2 linked regions of the Desulforamulus hydrothermalis Lam5 = DSM 18033 genome follow. The protein of the gene in region 1 interacts with the protein of each later gene in a pairwise test. Links are inferred from orthologs where the notes say so. Each region holds a gene or a part of one and is shown in the gene's direction. Other genes may lie near its edges. The genes, in order: rlmB and DESHY_RS06060.

Evidence for each region.
Region 2: the proteins of rlmB (region 1) and DESHY_RS06060 interact in binary tests that used the Escherichia coli proteins (3 or more experiments, as listed by UniProt). The link is inferred for Desulforamulus hydrothermalis Lam5 = DSM 18033 from one-to-one orthologs.

The regions. Positions count from the first base shown.
Region 1 is NZ_CAOS01000007.1:18,741-29,213, forward strand. What follows is about bases 2,577-5,470. They hold rlmB (23S rRNA (guanosine(2251)-2'-O)-methyltransferase RlmB), read left to right. Parts: upstream 2,577-3,597; coding sequence 3,598-4,344; downstream 4,345-5,470. Other genes in these bases: thyX (FAD-dependent thymidylate synthase), read left to right, coding at 2,652-3,389; DESHY_RS04685 (hypothetical protein), read left to right, coding at 3,408-3,566; DESHY_RS04695 (NYN domain-containing protein), read left to right, coding at 4,348-4,860; sigH (RNA polymerase sporulation sigma factor SigH), read left to right, coding at 5,164-5,470. Outside these bases: cysE (serine O-acetyltransferase), read left to right, coding at 1-644; cysS (cysteine--tRNA ligase), read left to right, coding at 644-2,104; DESHY_RS04675 (Mini-ribonuclease 3), read left to right, coding at 2,101-2,532; more of sigH, read left to right, coding at 5,471-5,808; tuf (elongation factor Tu), read left to right, coding at 6,668-7,870; rpmG (50S ribosomal protein L33), read left to right, coding at 8,088-8,237; preprotein translocase subunit SecE, read left to right, coding at 8,345-8,698; transcription termination/antitermination protein NusG, read left to right, coding at 8,747-9,274; rplK (50S ribosomal protein L11), read left to right, coding at 9,305-9,733; rplA (50S ribosomal protein L1), read left to right, coding at 9,786-10,473. UniProt on the Escherichia coli protein: Specifically methylates the ribose of guanosine 2251 in 23S rRNA.
Region 2 is NZ_CAOS01000008.1:172,104-182,588, reverse strand. What follows is about bases 1-2,906. They hold DESHY_RS06060 (bifunctional ADP-dependent NAD(P)H-hydrate dehydratase/NAD(P)H-hydrate epimerase), read left to right. Parts: upstream 1-625; coding sequence 626-2,188; downstream 2,189-2,906. Other genes in these bases: DESHY_RS06050 (MDR family MFS transporter), read left to right, coding at 2,882-2,906; DESHY_RS06055 (MarR family winged helix-turn-helix transcriptional regulator), read left to right, coding at 2,355-2,807; acpS (holo-ACP synthase), read left to right, coding at 249-620; DESHY_RS06070 (LytR/AlgR family response regulator transcription factor), read left to right, coding at 1-162. Also shown: more of DESHY_RS06050, read left to right, coding at 2,907-4,459; ald (alanine dehydrogenase), read left to right, coding at 4,921-6,045; alr (alanine racemase), read left to right, coding at 6,277-7,410; DESHY_RS06030 (ANTAR domain-containing response regulator), read left to right, coding at 7,413-7,982; DESHY_RS06025 (ammonium transporter), read left to right, coding at 8,273-9,646; DESHY_RS06020 (P-II family nitrogen regulator), read left to right, coding at 9,662-10,000; DESHY_RS06015 (S-layer homology domain-containing protein), read left to right, coding at 10,144-10,485. UniProt on the Escherichia coli protein: Bifunctional enzyme that catalyzes the epimerization of the S- and R-forms of NAD(P)HX and the dehydration of the S-form of NAD(P)HX at the expense of ADP, which is converted to AMP.

The DNA.
Region 1 (10,473 bases):
ACCCGGCGGCAAAAAGTACCCTGGAGGTATTACTGTGTTACCCTGGGCTGCATGCCATCCTGTTTCACCGGCTGGCCCACGCATTATATAAGAAAAAATTCTATGTAACCGCCCGGTTTATTTCACAAGTTTCCAGGTTTCTGACCGGCATTGAGATTCACCCGGGAGCCAAAATCGGGGAAGGTCTTTTTATCGACCACGGAGCAGGCGTGGTAATCGGGGAAACCGCCGAGATCGGCAACAACGTAACTATTTACCAGGGGGTCACCCTGGGGGGCACCGGGAAAGAAAAAGGCAAGCGGCACCCCACCATTGGCAATAACGTGGTAATTAGTTCGGGCGCAAAAGTGCTTGGTTCTTTTACCGTTGGTGACAACGTGAAGATCGGCGCCGGTTCGGTGGTTTTAAAAGAAGTGCCGCCTAACTGCACTGTGGTGGGTGTACCGGGGCGCATTGTAATTCGGGATGGCCAAAAAGTAGGTTCTGCCTATGTGCCGGATTTGCGCCACGACCAGTTACCTGACCCGGTAGCGGATATGCTGGGCCAGATGCAATCAGCCATTGACCGGCTGGAGCAAAAAGTTAAAACATTGGAACAGGAATGCAGCAGGTTAAGAGATCAAGCGGAGGGGGCTAACCGGTAATGCAAATTTATAATACCCTGACGAAAACCAAACAAGAGTTTATTCCCAGAGAAAAAGGGAAAGTCAGCATGTATGTTTGCGGGCCCACTACATACAACTTTATTCACCTTGGCAATGCCCGGCCGCTGGTGTTTTTTGACACAGTTAGGAGATACTTTATTTATAAAGGTTATCAAGTGAACTATGTACAAAACTTTACCGACGTGGATGATAAGATTATTAAGCGAGCCTGGGAAGAACAGACCGACCCGCTGGAATTGGCCCAAAGATATATCAGGGAATTTTTTAAGGATGCCGATGCACTGAATGTTATGCGGGCGGACAAACATCCCAAAGTATCTGAACACATTGCGGAAATCATTGACCTGATCAAACAACTGGAACAGCAGGGGCATGCCTATGTGGCAGACGGGGATGTTTACTTTGCGGTGCGGAGTTTTCCCGGCTACGGGAAACTATCGGGCCGCAGCCTGGAGGATATGCAGGCAGGAGCCAGGGTGGAAATTGATCCCAGAAAGAAAGACCCCATGGACTTTGCGCTCTGGAAAGCGGCCAAACCCGGGGAACCCAGTTGGCCAAGCCCTTGGGGAGCCGGCCGCCCGGGGTGGCATATTGAGTGCTCGGCTATGGCGGCCAAATATTTAGGCAACGGTTTTGATATTCACGGCGGTGGGTTTGATTTGATTTTTCCTCACCACGAAAATGAAATTGCTCAATCTGAAGCGGCTTGCGGCCAACCTTTTGCCCGTTACTGGATGCATAACGGTTTTATTACAGTCAATCAAGAAAAAATGTCCAAATCTCTGGGGAACTTCTTTTTAGTCAGGGAAATTTTGGCCAAGTTTCCACCCGAAGTGGTGCGCTGGTATTTGCTTTCCACCCATTATCGCAGCCCCCTGGACTTTGATGATGAAAAGCTGGCCATGGCGGGAAAAGGTCTGGAACGCCTAAAAACTGCCCTGCGCTTGCTTTATGAGGCTCTGGAGCTGCCGCAGCAGCAGGCCGCCATGGCCGATGAAGGCGGAGACCTGGCAGACAAACTGGCAACCCTCCGGTTGGATTTTGAAAAAGCCATGGATGACGATTTTAACACTGCCCTGGCTATTTCCGTATTTTTTGAGCTGGCCAAAGAAATTAATATTTTTGTGGGCCGGCTGGACGGCAAGCTGACTGACCGGCAGAAAGATTTGCTGGTAAAAGCACACGATTTATTTAAAGATTTTAACGGTGTATTGGGTGTCTTTAAGGAAGATCAGCAGAGCGGCAGGTTATTGATTGACGCTGTTAATACTGACAACAAATTGGTGGACGGTCTGATCAATCTGATTGTTAAAGTTCGCCAGGCGGCCCGCAGCCAAAAAGATTGGGCCACTGCGGATACCATACGGGACGGTTTGAAGGAACTGGGGGTAATTCTGGAAGACACCCCCCAAGGTGTACGATGGAAGATACAAGGATGACCTTGACACAAAGGGATACTTATATCATGGATCAATCAGCCTCAAAACAAAATCCTGAACAACTGCCCAGCCTGGTACTGGCATATCTGGGGGATGCCGTTTATGAATTGGCAGTCCGCCGGTTTCTCATAGCTCAAGGTGCTACCAAAGTGAACCGGCTGCACCGGGAAGCCGTTAAGTATGTGCGGGCCGGTGCCCAGGCGAGAGCGTTGTTTGCCCTGGAAGATAAACTTTCCGAACAAGAACTGGCGGTTGTCCGTCGGGGACGCAACGCCAAGTCAGGTCTGCCGCCTAAGGGAGCTGATGTGGCGGAGTACCGCCATGCCACCGCTCTGGAAGCGCTGATAGGTTATCTGTATTTACAGGGCAATGAGGGCAGGATTGACGAAATTATCGGCTTGGCCATAGATGCCCTCAAGCGTGGCTGAACCCGGCCGGGAGGGCCTGTTTGAGCGGCGCCAACGGCTACCGCAGCTAAAGGGGAACATAAACCACCGGTAAGGGGTGTCGCCCCTCTGATAAAATTTATTTTTAGGAGTTACGTAAAGTGGGGAAAGCTAATTTAAAGGTCCGCCTGCTGGAACACACGCCAAACCCGGAAAAGCTGGTGGCCATGGCGGCCAGGTTGTGCTACTCGCCGGCACAAATAGATGACCTGGCGGCCAATGTGGCCCAATCTGACCAGCAGGCTTTTGTAAAAAAATTACTGGACATGGGACACTACAGCGCTATTGAACATGTTTCTTTTACATTTGGCATCGAAGGGGTTTCCCGGAGCCTGCTGGCCCAGTTAACCAGACACCGCATTGCCAGTTTCAGTGTACAGTCCCAGCGGTATGTAGGGGAAACCCGGGAGCATAATGCCCGGGGCACCTTTGAATACATCATCCCCGAGACCATTGAAAAGCTTGGGCCGCAGGCGGTGGCAGAATTTGCGGCACAGATGGCGCAAATTCAAACCTGGTATGACGGGTGGGTAGCTAAATTGGGAGGCGGCAGATCGGCTTATGAAGATGCCCGGTTTGTGCTGCCCAACGCAGCCGAAACGAAAATTGTGGTAACTATGAATGCCAGGGAATTAAGACACTTTTTTAACCTTCGCTGTTGCCGGCGGGCCCAATGGGAAATTCGCCGGCTGGCGGAACAAATGCTGCACCTGGCCAAAGAAGTGGCACCCGTGCTTTTTGCCGATGCCGGGCCGCCTTGCCTGGCCGGCCCCTGTCCGGAAGGCCAACTGAGTTGCGGGCAGCGGGAAGCCGTGCGTCGCAGGTACGGGGTAACATAAAAGCGGAGTGTGGATAAAATGATAACTCCCGTAATTATTCTTGTGCTTTGGGGCATAGCCCTTTTGCTGGGCGTCCTTGGCGTGGTGACCCGGCGCAGAAATCTGCTGCTGGCCGGCATGGCGGCGGCTTTGGCCGGTTTGGGGCTGACCTTATGGCTGAAAAATACCTTGCAGTAAACGCAGCTTAACCACCGAAAAGTATGGAGGTATGGTTGACGTGAGTGAAATGATTGCCGGCAGAAATCCGGTCCGCGAAGCTCTCCGGGCGGGACGTCCCATTAATAAGATACTGGCCGCCAGGGGAACGGCGGCAGGCCCGTTAGCCGAAATTCTGCACCTGGCCAGGGAGAAAAATATTCCGGTACAAATGGTTGAACGAGCCCACCTGGATAAACTTAACCAGGGCATGCCTCATCAGGGGGTTATTGCTTATGCTGCTGCCAGGGGCTATGTGGAAGTGGAAGATATACTGGCAGCGGCTCATGCCAGGGGGCAAGATCCGTTTATTGTGCTGCTGGATGAAATAAACGACCCCCATAACCTGGGGGCCATACTGCGTACGGTGGATGCAGCCGGCGCCCACGGGGTCATTATACCCCAACGAAGGTCGGTGGCCTTAACCTCAGCTGTGGCCAGGGCTTCGGCGGGGGCGGTGGAATATGTTCCGGTGGCCAGGGTTACCAACTTGGATCAAACTATTCGGCAGTTGAAAGAAAAAGGGCTTTGGGTAGTGGGGGCGGATATGGCGGGCCCTCGGGTATACTGGCAGGCCAAACTGACGGGGCCGCTGCTTTTGGTCATCGGCGGGGAAGGAAAGGGAATCGGCAGGCTGATTAAAGAGCGATGTGATATGCTGGTCCGGTTACCCATGGCGGGCCAGGTTGGATCACTCAACGCCTCGGTGGCAGCTGCGCTTTTGATTTATGAAGTGGTACGCCAGAGAGGGTTGGGCTAATCAATGCAGGAATTTTATGTGGTGGACGGGTATAACATCATCCATGCCTGGCCGGAGTTTGCCGGCATGATTGACAGCGGGTTAGACCATTGCAGGGACAAGCTCGTTCATATACTGGCCAACTTTGCCGGTTTTGAGGGCAGCCGGGTTAAAGTGGTTTTTGATGCCCACCTCGTAAAAAGAGGCATTGAGCACCGGGAAACCGTGCACGGCATTGAGGTATACTATACCCAGGAGGGCGAAACTGCTGACTCGTTAATTGAAAAAATTGTCGGGGACCTGGGCAAACAGGGCACGGTTTATGTAGTAACTTCTGATTGGGATGAACAAAAAATTATTTTTGGGCGGGGTGCTTACCGCTTGACACCCAAAGAATTCAGGGTTCAGGTTATAAAGGCTAACCGGCGAAGAGAGGAAGAGTTTAATCGGCCCAACCCCACCGAGGGCTATCTGGAGGACAAGCTGCCCGCGGAAATCAGGCAAGTATTAGAAAAATGGCGACGCAGCAAGAATTAAGTACACCTGGCCGGGGGCTATTTTGCCTTGACGAGCCTTTTTAACATAAGCTATAATTAGTCATGTAACTTAACCAGTTAGCGCATGGGGCTGCATGTGCGGCTGGGTAGGCCAGACCCCGGGTTAGAATTACGGATGACAGGCGGCAAGGAAGCCTGGCCCTGCCGGGAATGCCGGTTACCAGGGTTCTTTTCAGACATGAGGTGATATGTTCTGCAGCAGTTTTAGAGTGCCTGCCAATATAGTCATGCTTTTCTGAACTGTTTGAAATTTCTTAGAGACAAGAAAGCGGGGGCGATAATTTTGAATTCAAATGCACAAAGAGAAGTTTCCGGCGGATATCAAATTATGGTGGATGAGGATGTCGTTGAATTTGCGCGCGAGGGCGACGACGCAGCGCTGGAGTACTTGATTAATAAATATAAAAACTTTGTGCGTGCAAAAGCCCGCTCATATTTCCTGATTGGAGCCGACAGAGAAGATATTATTCAGGAGGGCATGATTGGCCTTTATAAAGCCATTCGCGATTTTCGCATGGACAAGCTGTCTTCTTTTCGCGCCTTTGCCGAACTGTGCATTACCAGGCAGATTATCACTGCCATTAAAACAGCAACCAGGCAAAAACACATCCCTCTTAATTCGTACGTTTCGTTAAATAAACCAATTTACGATGAGGATTCAGACCGCACCCTGTTAGATGTAATTTCCGGGTCAAAAATAACAGATCCGGAGGAACTCATTATCAGCCGCGAAGAGTTTGATGATATTGAGGAAAAGATGGGCGAAATCCTGAGTTCACTGGAATGGAAGGTGCTCATGTCTTACCTGGAAGGAAAGTCTTACCAGGAAATTGCAGAAGACCTTAACAGGCATGTTAAATCTATTGACAACGCCTTGCAGAGAGTAAAACGCAAACTGGAAAGATACCTGGAAAAGCGTGAAGCCTAGTCAACCGGTTAACTGATGTTCTATAAGAAATAAATACTACACGATGATGCTTTTTACCTTTATTTAAGGTTAAAAAATTTTTTCGTTAAAAACAGTTAATCTTGCCAAACAATACATGACAGCAGGTGTTGACACCGAGTGCTTCATCTGCTATTATAATCAATGTTCGGTGCCGGCGTAGCTCAATTGGCAGAGCAGCTGACTTGTAATCAGCAGGTTGCGGGTTCGAGTCCCATCGCCGGCTCCACCCACGGAGGGATTCCCGAGTGGCCAAAGGGAGCAGACTGTAAATCTGCCGGCGAACGCCTTCGAAGGTTCGAATCCTTCTCCCTCCACCAGATTTGTTACACAGGCAAAAAACTCTTGATTTATGGCGAGTGCCTGTGTTATAATAAACATTGCTGACGCGGGATAGAGCAGTTGGTAGCTCGTCGGGCTCATAACCCGAAGGTCGAGGGTTCAAGTCCCTCTCCCGCAACCAAATGCTGCTATAGCTCAGTAGGTAGAGCGTATCCTTGGTAAGGATAAGGTCACCGGTTCAATCCCGGTTAGCAGCTCCAGTACTTACGGCGGTGTAGCTCAGTTGGTCAGAGCACACGGTTCATACCCGTGGTGTCACTGGTTCGAATCCAGTCACCGCTACCAGTCCGAAAGAACCTGCCCGGTTGGAGCAGGTTCTTTTGCGTTTTGTTGATATAGAAAAGAAGTGTCAGAAAAAAGAAGGATTTTTGTCTTTCTTATCGAATCTAGCTATGGATTTTCAGTTAATAGGTATAAACCATGCTTAAATCTGGAAATAACTTTAGAGATGAAAAATCTCTGGCTAAATTCCGAAAAACGGAGGAGGAGAAGTTAACCCATGGCTAAGGCTAAATTTGAACGTACCAAACCCCACGTAAACATTGGTACCATCGGTCACGTTGACCACGGCAAAACTACCCTTACCGCTGCCATTACCGTAGTTCTGTCTACCACCGGCGGCGCCCAAGTTAAGCGTTACGACGAAATTGACAACGCTCCCGAAGAGCGTGAACGCGGTATTACCATTAACACCGCCCACGTAGAATACGAAACCGCTAACCGTCACTATGCTCACGTTGACTGCCCGGGTCACGCTGACTATGTTAAAAACATGATTACCGGTGCGGCCCAGATGGACGGCGCCATCCTGGTTGTATCCGCCGCTGACGGTCCGATGCCGCAAACCCGTGAGCACATCCTGCTGTCCCGTCAGGTAGGCGTACCCTACATTGTGGTATTCCTGAACAAAGCTGACATGGTAGACGATCCCGAACTGCTTGAGCTGGTGGACATGGAAGTGCGCGAACTGCTGAACTCCTATGAATTCCCCGGCGACGACACTCCCATTATTGCCGGTTCCGGCCTGAAAGCCCTGGAGTGCGGCTGCGGCAAGCGTGAGTGCGAATGGTGCGGCAAGATCTGGGAGCTGATGGATGCAGTAGACTCCTACATTCCCACCCCTGAGCGGGATGTTGATAAGCCCTTCCTGATGCCGGTAGAAGACGTGTTCTCCATTACCGGCCGTGGTACTGTGGCTACCGGTCGTGTTGAGCGCGGCCAAGTAAAAGTACAGGATGAAGTGGAAATCGTCGGTCTTAACGACAAGCCCCGCAAGACCGTAGTAACCGGCGTAGAAATGTTCCGCAAGCTGTTAGACTTTGCGCAAGCCGGTGACAACATCGGTTGCCTGCTGCGCGGTGTTGACCGTAAAGAAATCGAGCGTGGCCAAGTGCTGGCAAAACCCGGCAGCATTAAGCCCCACACCAAGTACGAAGCAGAGGTATACGTCCTGACCAAAGAAGAGGGCGGCCGTCACACCCCCTTCTTTAACGGCTACCGTCCTCAGTTCTACTTCCGTACCACCGACGTAACCGGTGTGGTACAACTGCCGGAAGGCGTAGAAATGGTCATGCCCGGCGACAACATCAAGATGAAGGTGGACCTGATCACCCCCATCGCTATTGAGGAAGGCCTGCGCTTTGCTATCCGTGAAGGCGGCCGTACTGTAGGCGCCGGCGTAGTAACCGCCATCCGCGAGTAACTGATTAACAATTTTCCTAAAAGGAGTGACCCCGGTCACTCCTTTTTTGCATAAACCGCAAACTGGTATATAAAACCAATTAAAGAGACATAATACCAATATGGTACGTTGCCACAGGATAAGTATTGACATCCAACAATACATATGATAAATTTGTTAAGGTATATTACTAGACATCTCTGCCCAAGTCTTTTTTCGTTTTAGGGAGGTGGCAACAGTGCGAGTAGGCGTAACTCTGGCTTGCACCGAATGCAAACGGCGCAACTACACCACTACTAAAAATAAAAAGAACGATCCCAACCGGATCGAACTGAAAAAATATTGCAAGTGGTGTCATACCCACACAGTTCACAAAGAAACCAGATAGTTAAGCCGCCAACCCCAAGCGTTACCATAATCGGCCGCATTCCGTAAGGGGTTTTATTCGAGGCACTACTGGTGTAAACAAAAAAGTTAAGGATGTGGCGTTTTTCAATGGCTGTGCAAAAAAAGACACTCAAAAAGGCAAGCGCTGCCAAGGAAACAGCGGCAACCAATGAAACCGGTGGGGCCGAGAATAAAAAGGATGCGGCCCCTAAGGATGCTGCTAAGGCTGCAGCTAAAAAAGAACCCGCCAAGGCGCCCAAAGCGTCTTTTAGTGAGCGTATCGGCAGCGTAAGCAAGTACCTGCGTGGCGTTCAGAACGAGCTGAAAAAAGTTCACTGGCCCAGCCGCAAAGAGCTGGTTACTTACACTGCGGTGGTGCTGACTTCGGTTGCCGTGCTGGCTGTTGTCATCTGGGTGGTAGATTCGCTTCTCAGCTTGGGCGTAAAAGGCATCATTTCCTAATTGTAAACAAGGGGGTGGGGAACCCGTCTGGCAGGGTTCCTTTTGCTGATGAGTACACAATGGTATGTTGTGCACACTTATTCCGGTTATGAGAATAAGGTCAAAGCCAACCTGGAGAAGCGAATTGAATCCATGAATATGGAAGATAAAATCTTTCGTATTCTGGTGCCCATGGAAGATGAAGTGGAAATTAAAAACGGCAAGAAAAAGGTTTCAAAGAAAAAAGTATTTCCCGGATACGTTCTGGTAGAAATGATTATGACTGATGATTCCTGGTACGTGGTGCGCAATACGCCGGGAGTAACCGGTTTTGTCGGCACAGGTTCTAAGCCTATCCCGTTAAGCCAGGAAGAAGCCAAGGCCATTATTAAGCAGATGGGCTTGGAAGAACCGAAAACCAGGATTGACGTCAGTGTTGGCGAAAATGTCAAGGTAATTGACGGGCCCTTTGAAAACTTTGCAGGTGTGATTGAAGAAATTTACCCTGAAAAGGGTAAAGTTAAAGTTATGGTATCAATGTTTGGACGTGAAACTCCCATCGAGCTTGATTTTTCTCAAATTGAAAAAATGCTTTAAGCTTGTAGGTTGTAAGGAGGTGGACTGGATATGGCCAAAAAGGTAGCTGCCATAATCAAACTGCAAATTCCGGCCGGTAAAGCCACCCCGGCGCCCCCGGTAGGTCCTGCCCTGGGTCAACACGGGGTAAACATTATGGCTTTTGTCAAACAATATAATGAAGTTACTGCAGCGCAAGCCGGCTTGATTATTCCGGTTGAAATTACAGTATATGAAGACCGGTCCTTTACCTTTGTTACTAAAACGCCTCCTGCAGCAGTACTGCTGAAGAAGGCTTTAGGTATAGAGACCGCTTCCGGCGAGCCTAACAAGAAGAAAGTGGGTAAACTGCCCCGCTCTAAAGTTAAAGAAATCGCCGAATTAAAAATGCCTGATCTCAACGCTGCCAGCCTGGAGGCTGCCATGCGCATGATTGAAGGCACCGCCCGCAGCATGGGCGTAGAAATTGTAGAAGGATAGCTTCATCCGGTGGGAGGATGTAGTCCGCTAGTACCACAAAGGAGGGAAATACATGCCCAAAGAAGGGAAAAAGCTTCAGGAAGCCCGGAAGCAGTATGATAAAAACACTCTTTACGAGCCCCTGGAAGCTATGGAGCTGGTTAAAAAGACCGCTCCCGCCAAATTTGATGAAACTGTTGAAGTGGCCTTCCGCTTGGGGGTTGACCCCCGGCACGCCGACCAGCAACTGAGAGGTGCGGTTGTGCTGCCCCACGGAACCGGTAAAACCAAAACCGTACTGGTCTTTGCCAAAGGCGAAAAAGCCAAGGAAGCTGAAGCGGCCGGTGCAGATTTTGTCGGCGCCGAGGAGCTGGTAGAAAAGATTCAAGGCGGTTGGTTGGGATTTGATGTAGCCATTGCCACCCCGGATATGATGGGGATGGTTGGTAAACTGGGTCGTGTTCTGGGCCCCCGTGGTTTAATGCCCAACCCCAAAACAGGTACTGTAACCTTTGATGTAGGGCCTGCTGTAAAAGATGCCAAAGGCGGTAAGATTACTTACCGTACCGATAAAGTCGGTATTGTTCACGCACCCATTGGTAAGGTTTCTTTTGATGCCCAAAAGCTGGCTGAAAACTTTAAAACCCTGGCTGATACATTGCAGCGTGTTAAGCCTGCTTCCGCCAAGGGTCAGTACATGAAGAGCATCACCGTTTCCTCTACCATGGGCCCGGGGATTAAAATTAACCCCAACAAGCTCT
Region 2 (10,485 bases), on another replicon or contig:
TTTCGTACCCACCGCTGCTACATTGTAAATCTTGATAAAGTAAAAGAAATTGTCCCTTTTTTCAACGGAACTTATAATTTAGTGCTGGAAGATAAAGAGCGCAGCGAGGTACCGGTCAGCAGGGCCCAGGCCAAGCGGCTGCGCAAGATACTTGGATTTTAATTTTTGCCTTTCCTTGGAAATCTGCCTGTCAAGGGCAGATTTTTCGTGTAAACTAAGATATAATAAAATTCCCCGGAGGTGGCAAAATGAAGGGGATTGGCACAGACATTATTGAAATCGAAAGAATAGAACTGGCCGTCAGCCGTTCCGGCCAACAGTTTCTCGACCGGGTGTTTACCCCGGCCGAGCAGGAACACTGCAAGGGCAGGGTGCATTGTTTGGCCGGTCGTTTTGCGGCCAAGGAAGCGGTGTTAAAGGCCCTGGGCACCGGTCTGCGGGAATTAAGGTGGACAAATATTGAAATTCTGCCCAATTACCTGGGTAAGCCCGAAGTAAAACTGATGGGGCCGGCCCGGCAACTGGCCGAAAAAATGGGGATTGACAAAGTGCTGGTAAGTATTTCCCATGACCGTGGCAGGGCAGTGGCCTTTGCCATAGCTGTAGGGAAGGAAGGGTAGCAACCATGCGTATTGCAACTGCGGAAGAAATGAACAAAATTGACCGGCAGGCCATGCAACAGTACGGCATACCGGGTATTGTCCTGATGGAAAATGCCGGTTTGCGAGTGGTCGAGGTAATTCAGCAAATACTTTCGGATATAAAAGGAAAAGTTTTTAGCATTCTGGTGGGCAAAGGCAATAACGGGGGTGACGGCCTGGTGGCAGCCAGGCATCTCCATAACCGGGGCGGTCAGGTTAAAGTACTGCTGCTGGCTGATCCGGAAGAGTTGCAGGGTGATGCCCGGGTTAACCTTACTATCTGGCAAAAAATGGGACAACCCATTTACCAGGTCAACCAGGTTAACGGCATTAATATTCTCAAACTGGCCCTCTTAAATACTGACCTTGTGGTTGATGCCCTGTACGGCACCGGCTTCCGGGGCAGTGTCAATGAAAAGACCGGCCGGGTTATTGAATTAATTAACAATAGCTCCTTGCCGGTGGTGGCGGTAGATATTCCTTCCGGGCTGGAGGCGGATACCGGGCGTGCCAACGGCCCTTGTATCCGGGCGACTCATACGGTCACCTTTGGTATTCCCAAGATCGGCTTGGTGGTGGAACCAGGTGCCGGTTATGCCGGCCGGTTGCATGTGGCGGACATTTCGCTGCCCAAGACCCTGCTGGAAAGCAAGGAGATACCCCGGCAGCTGTTAACCGGAGAGATGGTAGGCGGCTGGTTTAAACCCAGGCCGGGTGATGCACACAAGGGCAGCTGTGGGCGAGTATTGGTTTTGGCCGGCAGCCGGGGTATGACCGGTGCAGCCCGGCTGGCGGCCAGGGCTGCTCTCCGGGCCGGTGCCGGCCTGGTAACCCTGGCTTTGCCGGAGAGTGTACAGCTGGTGGCCGCCGCTGCCCTGGAAGAAGTTATGACCAGGGGTTTGCCGGAAACCGCGGCCGGCAGCCTGGACCTGGCTGCTTTACAACCTGCTCTGGAGGCCTGTGCAGCGGCGGACGTATTGGTTGTCGGTCCGGGACTGAGCTGTCAGCCGGCAACAGTTGAATTAATCAGGGAGCTTTTGCCACAGCTGACCGTACCGGTGGTTATTGATGCGGATGCCCTCAATGCCCTGGCCGGTGCCGACCGGTTGCTGAACGGGCTCAACGTGCCGGCTGTCATTACGCCGCACCCCGGTGAAATGGGGCGGTTATGGGGTGTTGCGGCCGCCGAGGTGCAGCAAAACCGTCTTCAACTGGCCAAGGAGGCGGCGCAAAAGTGGCGAGTGGTGACAGTTTTAAAAGGGGCCCGCACGGTCATCGGCACCCCGGCGGGGGAGCTTTATATTAACCCCACCGGCAACCCGGGCATGGCCACCGCCGGCAGCGGGGATGTCCTGGCCGGCCTCATCGGGGGACTGCTGGCCCAGGGTTTTACCCCGGAACAGGCTGCCGCCGCCGGTGTTTACCTGCACGGGTTGGCCGGAGATCTGGCTGCCCGCCGTTTAGGCCAACCCGGCACCCTGGCGGGCGATATACTGGAATTTTTGCCGGCCGCCATGCAATCGGTCCTCACTAAAGAGATGAAATAGCCATAACGTTAACATAAAAATACGCCACCTGACCGGAAAAGCGGCAGGTGGCTTGTTATTTTACTTGCGTCATCAGCAAAAAAACCCATTTGACAAGTTAATTTTTATACCTTATATTTAAACATGTTAAATATTTAATGAATGAAATAACCAGGGGGATAACTCAATGGCTGACAACGAATACTTAAATAACGCTGTTAAACGCCTGGAAGCTGCCTTGAACCAAACCATGAGAAAACTGGGGCCCCGCTTATCCTGTGCGGCAGAAGGGTTAACTCAACCCCAATTCATGGTTTTAGGTTTTCTTAAAAACAAAGCCTGCACGGTAACAGAAATAGCAGCTATGATGGGTGTCCAACCCAGCGCCATAACTGCTATTTTAGATCGTATGGAAAAGAGTGGTTTTATCCAAAGGGAAAGAGATAAACAAGACAGGCGTTTAGTGATAGTGCGCATCACGGACCAAGGCCAGGAAGCATTTGCCAAAGCGCAGGAAAAACGGTTAGCCGTTCTGATCCGGTATTTTAGCTATCTGGAACGGGGGGAATTAGAACAATTAATCCGCATTTATGAAAAGTTAGCGCACATCCTGGAAACAGAAGGAGATTACCCCGGCTAAACTGTTATTGGTCCGCTGGCCCGCTGGGCGGCGGCAGTTGCTTAATAAATCTATGTTAGAAAAGGTGATGTTTTATGCAAACAGATGCCCAACGCCGGCTTTTAATGGCGGGGTTGCTGCTGGGCATGTTTTTTGCCTCCCTGGATCAAACGGTTGTGGGCACAGCCATGCCCAGAATTATTGGCGAGCTGGGCGGTTTGGATATTTTAGCCTGGGTTACCACCGCCTATATGCTGAGCTCCACCACAGTGGTGCCCATTGCCGGCAAACTGGCTGATTTATACGGGCGCCGCATTTTGTATGTTGCAGGGATTTTTCTTTTTATGGCGGGTTCTGCCTTGTGCGGCACCAGCCGGAACATGACCGAACTGATTATCTATCGTGGTTTGCAGGGGTTGGGCGGCGGCATCATGATGCCTATGGCCATGACTATTGTGGGAGATATATTTCCGCCGGAAAAGCGGGGCAGGTGGCAGGGTGTGATGGGAGCTGTGTTTGGCCTGTCTTCCGTAATCGGCCCGACCGTTGGCGGCTGGCTTGTGGACTATGCCAGCTGGCGCTGGGTATTTTATATTAACCTGCCGGTGGGTATAGTGGCAGCGGCGGCCATTTTTTTAGGGCTGCGGGGCGAAAAACCTTTGGCCGACAAGGTAATCATAGACTATTGGGGAGCCGGCACCATGGTGGTAGGGGTTGTATCCCTGCTGCTGGGTTTAAGTTTAGGGGGAAAGGAGTACCCCTGGAATTCCTGGCAGATTATTGGCCTTTTGAGTTTGGCCGGCATTTTTCTGCTGATCTTTGTGCTGATTGAAAAAAAAGCGGCCGAACCCATTTTGAATTTAAACTTATTCAGAAACCGGGTTTTTGCCGTTACCAACATGGTAGGATTTTTATTAGGCCTGGGTATGTTCGGCGCCATTATGTTTATGCCGCTGTTTTTGCAGGGGGTAGTGGGCGTCAGCGCCACCCGGTCCGGCAATACCATGATTCCCATGATGTTCGCCATGATGGTGACCAGTATGCTGGCAGGGCAGCTGCTGTCGAAAACAAGTTTTCGCACCATGTTTGTGGCGGGTACCGCAATTATGGCCTTGGGTTTTTTCCGCTTAAGTGTGATGACGGTGCATACCGGCGAACTGCAGGCAATTGCCAATATAATTATCCTGGGTACCGGCATGGGTTTTGTCATGCCCACCCTGACCATTGCGGTGCAGCAAGCCTTTCCCCCGCAGCAGCGCGGCGTAGCCACCTCAGCCACCCAGTTTTTCCGCAGCATTGGCGGCACCCTGGGCATGACCCTGCTGGGTGTGGTGATGAATCATCAATCGGTCAAAATACTGGCCAGGGATTTTCTGCCGGCCGCTCAACAAATGCCTGCTGTGGCCGGCGGGCCTTGGCGTGAGATGCTGGCCAAAGCACAGTCTGATCCGCAAGGTCTGTTTAATACCCTTTTGAACCCGGCAGCTCTCAATAAAATGCCGGCAGCCTGGCAGCAAATGCTGCTGCCGCCGCTTAGAAACGCCCTGGCCGATTCGCTGCATGTGGTTTTCCTGGTGGCTGCCTGTGTCATGCTGTTAGGGGTTTTGATCAGCCTGCTGCTGGGCAAGGCCGGGCTGTCGCCTGCTAAACAAACATTGCCTTCTTTAAAATAACCAGGGTGATACCTGATTTGGGCATCACCCAACAAACTGCCGGCATCGCTGCCGGCCGGAGCGGCCGATCTTACCGGGCTGCCTGCTCGTTGCGGTGTATACGGGATTTATTAAAACGGTTGGCCTTAAAAAAAACCCTGCCCGGTCGGTGGCAGGTGTTGATAAGGAGAATATGAAGTTTTGTTGGCCGGAAAAACCACTTTAATAATACAACCAACATATTAATTTTCTGTTGCAACCAGGTAAACTTATAATTAACTTTTTGGCAAGTAATATTTCCACATTTGGAAATATTACTTGCCAATTTTGTTGAGAAAAAAGCAGATATGGAAATAATACTTTCCATATAAATAAACAAACGGTTTTAACGGCTTGGTTTTCGGGTAAAACAGCGGTATATTTTTTTGGCATTGATCTTGCAATTAATATTAGGCAACTCATCTTCTAAGGAGGCGACCTCTGTGATTATCGGAGTACCAAAAGAAATTAAAAATAATGAAAACCGTGTGGCCATTACCCCTGCCGGCGTACATGCCATGGTGAGTAACGGTCATCAGGTGATTATTGAACAGCGGGCCGGTCTGGGCAGCGGTATTTCAGATGAGGACTATCTGGCAGCCGGGGCGCAGCTTGTGGATACCGCCAAAGAGGTATTTGACAGGGCCGACATGATAATGAAAGTCAAGGAACCCCTGCCGCCCGAGTATGATTTATTTAAAGAAGGCCAGGTACTTTTTACTTACTTGCACCTGGCACCCGAGCCGGCACTGACGCGGGCCTTGCTGCAGAAAAAAGTTGTCGGCATAGCTTATGAAACCATTCAATTGGACAACGGATCCCTCCCCTTGCTGACTCCTATGTCAGAAGTGGCAGGCCGTATGGCTATCCAAATCGGTGCCCGCTATTTAGAAAAAACCTACGGCGGCGCCGGTGTCCTGCTGGGCGGTGTTCCCGGTGTGCCGGCAGCCGAAGTTGTCATTGTCGGCGGTGGTATTGTTGGCACCAACGCAGCCAAAATGGCCATGGGTTTGGGAGCCAGCGTCACCATTCTGGATGTTAACGTGGATCGCCTGCGCTACCTGGACGACCTGTTCGGCGGCCGCATCCATACCGTAATGTCAAACAGCTACAATATTGCTGAGGCTGTTAAAAAAGCCGACCTGCTGGTGGGGGCAGTGTTAATTCCCGGGGCCAAAGCCCCCCGGCTGGTAACTGAAGAAATGGTTAAAAATATGAAGCCCGGCTCGGTTATCGTTGATGTGGCCATTGACCAGGGCGGTTCCATTGAAACCATTGACCGGGTAACCACCCACAGCGAACCAACCTACGAAAAATACGGGGTAATTCACTATTCGGTGGCTAACATGCCCGGTGCCGTAGCCCGCACTTCCACCTTTGCCCTGACCAATGTAACCTTGCCCTACGCCCTGCAGCTGGCCAACAAGGGCTGGTTGAAGGCTGTCCGGGAGAACTGTGCGTTGGCCAAAGGAGTCAATGTGGTGGACGGCCGATGCACTTTTAAGGCGGTAGCAGAAGCCCTGAATTTAGAGTATACTCCTCTGGAGAAAGTAATCGGCAGTTTATAAAAACCCGCAAATGCCTGGCAATCGCCAGGCATTTGACTGTAAACAAAGGCTGTAAAACAAAGTGAGGAAGTTTATGATCCCCTGTCGGCGCTTAGACCGGAGCCACAGGGGATCATAAACCACCGGTAATGTTTGTGACACTCTGATGCTTGGCACAGCCAAGCATTTTTTTTTAGTTTGTGCTACAATAGGGACAATGTGGATATTGTTGCTTGCTGGCAGGTGAACAAAATGAATGAACCAATTTGGGCAGAAATAAATCTGCAGGCCATTGGCCATAACATCCGGGAAGTCAGAAAACTGGTGGGGCCGCACCGGGAGATTATGGCGGTGGTTAAGGCCAATGCCTACGGTCACGGCGCCGTGCCGGTGGCCAAAGCGGCCCTGGCCGCCGGGGCCACGCGGTTGGCGGTGGCTCGTTTGTCGGAAGCCCTGGAGCTGCGCCGGGCCGGCCTTGATGCACCGATATTAATTTTTGGTTATGTTTGCCCGGACCGGTTGGCGGATGCCTTAACCAATAATCTTACCTTAACCGTTTACCGGCTGGATCTGGCCGAACAAGCAGCCAGGGCAGCGGCAGCTGCCGGTTGTTCGGTTGCCGTGCACCTGAAGGTGGATACCGGTATGGGGCGGCTGGGTTTTCCGGCGGATGCCGAGGGAGCAGCGGCCATAGAAAAAGTCTGCCGGCTGCCGGGGCTTAAGGTGGAAGGTATTTATACCCACTTTGCTGCGGCGGACGAAACTGATAAAAGCTATACAAGTTGGCAACTGGAGCGTTTTTTGACCCTGTTAAAGGATCTGGCCCGCCAGGGCATTTCTTTCCCGCTGCGGCATTGCGCCAACAGTGCCGCTGTTATTGATTGCCCGGCAGCTTACCTGGACATGGTGCGTCCCGGTATTATGATGTACGGTTTATATCCGTCTGAACAGGTAAATAAAGCGGCAGTCAATTTGCAGCCGGCCATGACCTTAAAAGCCAGGGTGGCCCATGTTAAAAGGGTGGCGCCGGGTACCAAGATCAGCTACGGTTGCACTTATACGGTAACGGCACCCACTGTAGTTGCTTCCCTGCCCCTCGGATATGCGGACGGTTACCCCCGCCTGCTTTCCTCCCGGGGCCAAGTGTCGATAAGGGGACGACGGGCACCTGTGGTGGGCCGGGTCTGTATGGATCAGTGCATGGTAGATGTGGGGCATATCCCGGGGGTACAGGTTAACGATCCGGTAATTATTTTCGGGCAGGACGGGGAAAACCAATTGCCGGTAGAAGAAGTGGCTGCCTGGCTGGGTACTATAAACTATGAGGTTGTCTGCCAGGTAGGCGGCAGGGTACCGCGGGTTTATACAGGACTGCCGGGAGAGTGATTATGCAGAAGCGGATTATCATTGCCAGCGGAAACAAAAAAGAATTGGAACAGCTGCGCTACATGCTGCCCCGCCTGGGCTACCGGGTGGTGGGGGAAGCTGCCGGCGGTATGGATGCCCTGAAAGTGGCCCGTGCCACGGCACCCGATGCAGTGCTGCTGGACGACCGGCTGCCGGTATTGGACGGTATGCAGGTGGCCAAGATATTAACGGAAGAAAATCTGGCGCCGGCGGTACTGATGGTATCCCAGGGAAATAAAGGGCTGGTGGAACGGGCCCGGGAGGTAGCGGCGGCCTTTTTGATGCGTCCTTATTTGGAAGATCAGTTATATGCGGCAGTGGAGGCGGCGGTGGCCACCCATCAAAAATATACTCAGTTGCAGCAGCAGCTGCATAAACTGCAAGCCACCCTGCAGGCCCGCAAAATTGTGGAACGGGCCAAAGGCATACTTATGAAGCAAAAGGGTTTTAGTGAAGAACAGGCCTTTAAAGTAATCCAGCAAACCGCCATGAAAAAAAGAACCACCATGAAAGCGGTAGCCGAGGCTATTATTACCGGTTACGAACTGTAACTGCAGGTAAAGTATACAGAATTCCCACACTGAAATTGTTGTCAAAGGCCGGCCGGGAGAATATAATAACATTAACAGCAGGGGAACAAAGATGTACCCCATACAAGCCAAGGAAGGCTCAATAACCGCTTTAGGTTGTTGAGCCTTATTGTTTTGGTTTGATGGCAAAGGCGCTTGTTTAAGGGATATTTTCCCTCCAAACAGGCGCCTTTACTGTTACCGGAGGCCTTGCTGCAACAGGGTACCCACAGTAAGGCTTCTCACTAAAATTATAACGGGGGGTTTAACACATGCTAAACAGGATAAAAACAGTTCTCCTGCCGCTCTTAGCCTGGCTGTCTATACCGGGCACCGCCTGGGCCGCCGGTAAGCCGGTTGTTGATACCGGTGACACTACTTTTATCATTATTTGCGCTGCGCTGGTAATGATTATGACCCCTGGCCTGGCGCTGTTTTACGGCGGCATGGTAAGAAAGAAAAATGTACTCAGCACCATCATGCTCAGCTTTATCGTAATTTGCGTGGTCAGCATTATTTGGGCTTTGTACGGCTATACCTTAGCCTTTGGTCCGGATGTCGGCCGGGTTATCGGGGGCCTGGATTACCTGGGACTGCAGGGAGTTGGGCAGGAGCCCAGCGGCACCATTCCGCACTTTATCTTTATGGCTTTTCAATTAATGTTTGCTCTTATCACGGTTGCCATTATAACCGGGTCAGTGGCTGAACGCATGCGTTTTCCGGCTTTCCTTGCCTTTATTGTATTGTGGGCCTCCCTTGTCTACTCTCCCCTGTGTCACTGGGTATGGGGCGGCGGCTGGCTGATGCAGCTGGGAGCGCTGGATTTTGCCGGAGGTACGGTAGTACACATCAGTTCCGGCGTGGCCGGTTTGGTGGCGGCGCTGGTCATCGGTCAGCGGCGCGGCTATGGCAGCGAACCCATGGTGCCGCACAATCTGCCCATGACCGTGCTGGGGGCGGCACTGCTCTGGTTTGGTTGGTTTGGTTTTAATGCCGGCAGTGCCCTGGCGGCCAACGGCCTGGCGGCCAGTGCCTTTGCGGTGACCCACCTGGCTGCTGCTGCCGGCGGGGTTTCCTGGGTGCTGGCAGAATGGGCCCATCATGGCAAGCCAACCCTGCTGGGATGTGTTTCCGGCGCTGTGGCAGGTTTGGTGGCCATTACCCCGGCCGCCGGTTTTGTGGCTCCGTTGCCTGCTATTCTGATTGGCCTGGTGGTTGGCCCGCTGTGTTACTTTGCGGTGGCGGTTGTCAAAAGCAAGCTGGGTTATGACGATGCCCTGGATGCCTTTGGCATTCACGGGGTAGGCGGAACCTGGGGGGCTGTTGCCACCGGCCTGTTTGCCAGCAAGACGGTTAACCAGGCGGGGGCAGACGGCTTGTTTTACGGCCATGCCGCTCAACTGGTGACACAATTAATCGGGGTAGGAGCCACCGTAGTGTTTGCCGGCCTGGCCACCTTCCTTATTCTTAAACTAATCGGCTTGTTCACCGATTTACGGGTTTCCGCCGATGATGAAGCAATAGGTCTTGATGTCAGTGTGCATGGTGAAAATGCTTACGCTTATGCGGATACCTTCGGGGGATCCCTGACCAGAGATATAAAAGCTGCCCCTGGGGTCAGCAGTTCTGCGATTAAAACGGTTTAACAAGGAGGTTGTCCAATGACCAAAATCGAAGCCATTATCCGGCCGGGCAAACTGGAAGAAGTTAAAGAGGCCTTAAACAAGCTGGGCATTCATGGCATGACGGTTTGCCAGGTTATGGGCTGCGGCCACCAAAAGGGGCGCACCGAAGTGTATCGGGGAGCGGAGTACAGCATCAATCTGCTGCCCAAAGTAAAAGTGGAGATTATTATCGATGATCGGTGGGCAGATGCCTGTGTGAAGGCTATTGCCGAGACTGCCCGCAGCGGTGAAATTGGTGACGGCAAAATCTTTGTCTACCCGGTCAGTAACGTTATTCGCATCAGAACCGGGGAACAGGGTGAGGCGGCAATCTAGCGGCACTGAATCTCCCCCATATGCAGGGGAGATTTTTTGTTTCCCAATAACAGTTATATGACCCGGTGTTTGTGCAACAGGCTGTAACAAAGTGCAGGTTAATACGTCTATATTGGTAAAATAAGACTGGGGAGTGAACTTCTGTGAATAAAAAAATTACCGGCACTTTGCTGGTCGGTTGTTTAGCAACCGGATTGCTGTTTAACCAGCCGGTCTGGGCGGATGAGGCGCAAATAAAGGTGATGCCGAAACCACCCGGCGAGCTTGAAGGTGATCCGTCCCTGGCCAAGTTTCCCCTGGACAAAGCCATTGCCAGGGCGAAAGAGGTATTTGCCATTGACAATCAATTTGAAAACTTTCAAAGCGGTTTTAGCACTTATAACGGCAGGGCGGAATGGCACCTCAACTGGCAGCGGGAAACCGAACCCCGGGGCAACATTTCTGTGCGACTGGATGCCATAACCGGGGAAATTATCGGCATGGAT